2 regions of the Gordonia sp. McavH-238-E genome follow, and region 1 is predicted to be linked to the other one. Evidence: riboswitches for the same ligand, from Rfam matches in the RefSeq annotation. Region 1 holds a riboswitch; the other holds the start of a gene.
The links. A riboswitch is a leader RNA that binds a small molecule or an ion and turns the genes downstream of it on or off. The one in region 1 is predicted to bind glycine.

Region 2: another riboswitch for glycine. It lies ahead of gcvP (aminomethyl-transferring glycine dehydrogenase); the one in region 1 lies ahead of gcvP (aminomethyl-transferring glycine dehydrogenase).

Annotation. Positions count from the first base shown of each region.
Region 1 is NZ_JAKRFE010000006.1:337,116-340,263, reverse strand. Features, by position in the region: gene MHN80_RS11375 (aromatic ring-hydroxylating dioxygenase subunit alpha) at 1-662, opposite strand, end outside; glycine riboswitch at 915-1,006, shown strand; glycine riboswitch at 1,007-1,111, shown strand; partial or broken gene gcvP (aminomethyl-transferring glycine dehydrogenase) at 1,164-3,148, shown strand, end outside.
Region 2 is NZ_JAKRFE010000001.1:451,700-454,847, reverse strand. Features, by position in the region: gene MHN80_RS02015 (MerR family transcriptional regulator) at 1-421, shown strand, start outside; gene MHN80_RS02010 (bifunctional nuclease family protein) at 583-1,095, shown strand; gene MHN80_RS02005 (MerR family transcriptional regulator) at 1,391-2,035, shown strand; glycine riboswitch at 2,065-2,166, shown strand; gene gcvP (aminomethyl-transferring glycine dehydrogenase) at 2,340-3,148, shown strand, end outside.

The DNA of each region.
Region 1 (3,148 bases):
CCCTGCGCGATGAGCGCCGACACGTGACTCGTCTCCGCGTGGTAGACGTCGGTGGCGAACTGCTCCGACGGGAACTTCCAGTTGCAGTCGATCGTCCACCGATTGGCTGCGCCGAGGACCTCGTTGTTCTCCCAGCGATCAGCGAACGAATCGAAGTACCAGACCATGTCGCCGAGGTACTCCTCGAAGTCCGGAAGGTCCGAACTCCAGGTTCCGAATACGAAACCTCGGAAACAGACGATCCGGGGCACCTGCGTGGCCCCCATCCGGCCCTTGTCCAACTTCGACAGGTAGCCGTCTTCCTCATGCGGCACCTGGGTCAGATTGCCCTGGAGGTCGTACACCCATCCGTGGTACGAGCAGGTGAACGCTCTCGCATTGCCCTGGTCCGCCCGGCAGATCCGCATGCCGCGGTGACGACACTGGTTCATGAATGCCGCGTACTCGCCGCCGCCCTTGTTGACCACGACCACGGGGTCGTCGCCCATGGTCGTCGTCAGGTAGTCGCCGCGCTTGGGCAACATCGACTGATGGGCGAGGAACAGCCACGACTGACCGAAGATGCGATCCATCTCGGCTTCGTAGATGTCCTCGTCGGCGTAGATCGCTGCGCCCACTCGGCCCGCATCCGGGTCGACGAGCTGACTGTAGGTCTTCGACACAAGCTCCTCCTTTGTGACCTGCACAATGCACCGGGCGCACGGCGTCCGACCAGAGATCGATTCCAGGCAGCGGAACGGTCAACCGTTTCACCACTGCCTTTCGCCCGGCCGTCGTGGCCCCAACCCTTCCCGGGATCTAACGGGCCGAGGTCGGTACGGTCGGCGGTTCCGTTCTGCGGAACCGGCCCACCTGCGCGCGAGGACAGATCTCGATCCGGTCTGTACCGTCTGCACCACAATCGAAGACGCCGTCGATGCGCGGTGGGAGAACCTTCATGACGAAGGCGCCGTAGGAGCAACACCCTCCCCGGGAATCTCTCAGGCCCCAGTACCACTGCGCGAAGGCAACTCTGGAGAACAGACGGTCATCGTCGACCGGCTTACCGAAGGTGTAGGGCACCCCACGACGGAGCGCCCGGACTCTCAGGTCTCAGGACAGAGCGGGGAGGTGTTCCGCCATGTAATCCGGGAGATCACCGGACCGCCGAGATCTGGAGTGCCATGAAATCCGTCTGCGCCACCGGGGCCGGAGAGTTCGTCGACCGACACGTCGGGCCTGATGCCACCGCCATCGAGGCGATGCTGCGAGCTCTCGATCACCCGACACTGGATGCGCTGATCGACGCAGCAGTACCCCAGCAGATTCGCGACACGGTGCCGCTGACGCTCCCGGAGGCCGCACCGAGGCAGGCGTCTTGGCGTCTCTCCGCGAACTTTCCGAACGTAATTCGCCCCGCGTCCAGATGATCGGACTCGGGTACCACGACACGGTGACTCCCGCCGTGCTGCGACGCAACATCCTGGAGTCTCCCGCGTGGTACACGGCTTACACGCCGTACCAGCCCGAGATATCGCAGGGCCGGCTCGAGGCTCTGTTGAACTTCCAGACGGTCATCCAGGACCTGACCGCCCTCCCGGTGGCCGGAGCGTCCCTGCTCGACGAGGCCAGCGCGGTGATGGAGGCGATACTGCTGATGCGCCGCGCCAACCGGAAGTCGACCGCGTCTCGCGTGATCCTCGACGCCGCGTGCCTACCGCAAACCCTCGCTGTCGTCTCCGGGCGAGCGGCCGCTGTGGGCATCGAGGTCTCGACCGCAGACCTCTCCGCCGGCCTTCCGGCCGGCGAGTTGTTCGGACTCGTGATCCAGGCTCCAGGATCGTCCGGGGAGGTGCGAGACAACACCGGCCTGATCGCAGCCGCCCATGAACGCGGCGCCCTGGTCACCGTCGCCGCCGACCTGTTGTCCCTGACCATGGTGGTGCCACCCGGTGAACAGGGCGCCGATGTGGCGGTGGGTTCGGCTCAACGATTCGGGGTTCCGCTGTTCTTCGGCGGACCTCATGCCGCGTTCCTGTCGGTGCGCGCGGGACTCGAGCGGATGCTTCCGGGCCGACTCGTCGGAGTCTCGGTCGACATAGATGGCGCACCCGCGTACCGCCTCGCCCTACAAACCCGCGAGCAACACATACGACGCGACAAAGCCACCAGCAACATCTGCACTGCACAGGCTCTGCTCGCGAACGTCGCCGGAATGTTCGCGGTCTACCACGGTCCAGAGGGGCTGCGCGCCATCGCGGAACGAGTGCACAACCACGCCCGGCAGCTCGCGGCAGGGCTCGAAGCCGCCGGCTTCACACTCGAGCACGAGCAGTTCTTCGACACGCTCGTGGTCGCTGCCGACGGCCAGGCCCACGGGGTGGTGCGGCGGGCCGAACAGGCAGGGATCAATCTCCGACGTATCGATGTCGACCATGTCGGCATCGCCTGTGACGAACTGACGACCGACGGGATCGTCGACAGCGTGTTGGCCGCTTTCGGTGCGACGCGCGTGCCTCTCACCGACACCTGCCGACTGCCGGCATCTGTCCGGCGCACGACGGGGTATCTCACTCACCCTGTCTTTCACCGTCATCGGTCCGAAACCGCCATGCTCAGGTATCTGCGCTCCCTGTCCGACAAAGACCTCGCACTCGACCGAACGATGATCCCGTTGGGGTCGTGCACCATGAAGCTGAACTCCGCGGTGGAGATGGAACCGATCAGCTGGCCCGGGTTCGCCGGAATCCATCCGTACGCGCCTCCCCGGCAGACCGACGGCTACCTGACACTGATCGGTGACCTCGAGAACTGGCTCGCCGAGCTCACCGGCTACGCCCGGGTGTCCCTGCAGCCGAACGCTGGTTCGCAGGGCGAACTCGCAGGCCTCCTGGCGATAGCCGGATACCACTCCGCACGCGGTGAAGCCCATCGCAAGGTCTGTCTCATACCGCAGTCGGCTCACGGGACCAATGCGGCATCGGCGGTACTCGCCGGCATGAACGTGGTCGTCGTCAGAACCGCAGACAACGGCAACATCGACCTGGATGATCTGCGAACCAAGATCTCGGCACACGGCGAGCGCGTCGCTGCCATCATGTTGACCTACCCCTCTACACATGGCGTCTACGAACGTGACGCCCGGCAGGTGTGCGATCTCGTCCACGAC
Region 2 (3,148 bases), on a different contig from region 1:
GCTCTCCGCGGCCCGGGGGACCGTGGCGCCGGCCACCGATTTCGGTGCTCGAGCCGGGCGTGTGTCGCGCGAGACGCTGATCGAACGCACCGGCGTCGACTCGGCGTTCGTCACCGAGTTGCAGCGCAACGGTCTGCTGATCGCCGGCCCGGCCGGCTTCTTCGACGAGGACGCGGTGCGGCTCGTCGAGGCGGCGGCCGCATTGGCCAGCTACGGCCTCGAGACCCGCCATCTGCGGGCCTTCAAGGTCTCCGCGGATCGGGAGGCGGGTCTGGTCGCCCAGATCGCCGGCCCGATCGCGAAGGGCAAGGGCACGGGTGCGCGGGATCGCGCCGAGGAACTCGTACGCGAGATCGCCGCGCTGTCGGTGACGCTGCACACGCAGTTGGTCAAGGCTGCGGTCAAGGGCGCGCTGGACTGAATTCCCGGCGCGTCGTCGGCCTCCGGTGCGCGTCGTCGCACCGGACTGAACAGCAACGACCGTCGGAAGACCGCCGCGAGTCGGCCGCCGCTGTTCACTCAGTCGGTGTAGCGTCGAGGTCACTGAATCGAGCGCCGTACAAGGCGTCTGGGAGGTGCGAGATGAGCGAGATGCGTGTGGTGGGCATCAGGGTCGAACCCCCGCAGAGCCAGCCGGTGTTGTTGCTGCGTGAGGTCGACGGCGAACGCTACCTGCCGATCTGGATCGGCCAGAGCGAAGCGGCGTCGATTGCATTGCGACAGAAGGGGATCGAGCCTCCCCGCCCTCTCACACATGACCTGATCGTCAACCTGATCAAAGAGTTCGGGCAGACCCTGCTCGAGGTCCGGATCGTGGACATGCAAGAGGGCACCTTCTATGCCGAGATGATCTTCACCGGCGATCTGCGTGTGTCGGCGCGGCCCTCGGATTCGATCGCGGTCGCCATGCGCGCCGAGGTCCCGATCATCGCCGACGAAGAGGTGCTCGCCGAGGCCGGCCTGCTCATCCCGGACGAGGACTCGGACGAGGCGCCCGAGGCGCAGGCCGACGAGGTCAAAGAGGACGAGGTCGAGAAGTTCAAGGAGTTCCTCGACAACGTCTCGCCCGACGACTTCAAGGCGAGCGGGGCCTGAGCGGTTCGTTCCATAGGTCGGAGCAGACTTGCCGGCTGTGCAGCCGAAAGCCAGATCACAGAATCGACACCGGCCGGTCACCGATTGTCTCGATCTCAAGTTGAGGTTCAGTGTCGTGGCGAGTCGCGTTGATCCCCGGTCATCCGCCGCATAGCGTCATCAGCGACATCGAGCACCGGACACGGGCCGATGAAGATGATCGGCCGACCGGAAACAGCCTGGACCGCGTACTGTGGACGTGGACGTCAGGCACCGTGGTGCGGCGTCCGATCCGAGCTTTGCGAGGGAGTCAGAAGTGGGCGATCGTCCGGTCGACAACGAAACGACGTCGAGCGACCAGTCACCCGATCGTCCGGTGACCGAGCGTGTAGACGCCGTCCCGACCCAGGGCAGTCTCGGAGACATCGCCCCGGGCCTGTTCCCGGACGACACCGTGCCCGACGAGCTCGTCGGCTACCGCGTGCCGAGCGCGTGCCAGATCGCCGGGATCACCTACCGTCAGCTCGACTACTGGGCCCGTACGTCGTTGGTCGTCCCGTCGATCCGCGGAGCCGCGGGATCCGGCAGCCAGCGCCTGTACTCGTTCAAGGACATCCTCGTCCTCAAGATCGTCAAGCGTCTGCTGGACACCGGCATCTCGCTGCAGAACATCAGAGTCGCCGTCGACCACCTGCGCCAGCGCGGTGTCGAGGACCTCGCCAAGATCACCCTCTTCTCGGACGGCACGACGGTGTACGAGTGCACGTCGGCCGAAGAGGTCGTCGACCTGCTCCAAGGCGGGCAGGGCGTGTTCGGGATCGCGGTCAGCGGCGCCATGCGTGAGCTGACCGGCACCATCGCGGATTTCCCCGGCGAACGGGCCGACGGCGGTGTCAGCGAGACCGCGCCCGAGGACGAACTCGCGGCGCGCCGCAAGAACCGCGCCCGTCGCACCGGCTAGTCCGCGTTCCGCGTAGACTGGCCCCGCGTCGCTACGCTGCGGGAGAGCGCCGACGGCAGAGATGCCGGCGGCCGCCGAAGGAGCAACACCTCTCCGTCAAACTCTCAGGCACCCAGGACCGCGGTGGTGACGACGTCTCTGGAAAGTGACGATCCGTCGTCCGCCCACGGTGAAAGGTCGTCGCGCAGCGCTGCGGGGCACCGAATCTCTCAGGCGTCACATCGGCTGCCGCCGACGACATGACAGAGGGGGAGGGCCAGCAGCCGGTGCGCGCACCGGCGCCTGCGAGAGGTGCCCTCCACCCGTGTCCACCACCGATGCGACCCCGTCCGACACCCCGGACCCGTCCACAGCCCCCGCCCCCGGGGTCTCGGCCGCCTTCGTCGACCGCCATGTAGGCCCGGACGCCGACGAGACCCGGCGCATGCTCGAAGCGATCGGCGCCACCTCACTCGACGACCTCGCCCACCGCGTCATCCCGGCGGTCATCGCCGACGAACTCGACTCCGACGTACTCGGCGCACTACCCGAGCCCCTCAGCGAGAGTGCGGTTCTCGCTCAGCTCGGCGACCTGGCCGCACGCAACACCGTCGCTCGGTCGATGATCGGGCTCGGCTACTACGGCACCCACACGCCCGGCGTCATCCTCCGCAACGTGCTCGAGAATCCGGCCTGGTACACCGCGTACACGCCCTATCAGCCCGAGATCAGCCAGGGACGTCTCGAGGCGCTGCTCAACTTCCAGACCATGGTCGCCGACCTCACCGGGATGGAAGTGGCCAACGCCTCGATGCTCGACGAGGCCACCGCGGCCGCCGAGGCGATGACGCTGATGCGCCGTGCGGGCAAGTCCAAGTCTCCGCGCGTGGTCGTCGACGCCGACCTCTTTCCGCAGACGCGTGCGGTGCTCGACACGCGCGCCGAGCCGCTGGGCATCGAGATCGTCGAGGCCTCACTGCATCCCGAGCTCCCCGGATGCGGACTTCCCGACTGCGAGTTCTACGGCGTGATCCTCCAGGTACCGGGTGCGTCGGGTCGCATCGTCGACGCCACCGCGATCATCGACGCGGCGCACGACCGCGGCGCACTCGTCGCGGCCGGTGCCGACCTCCT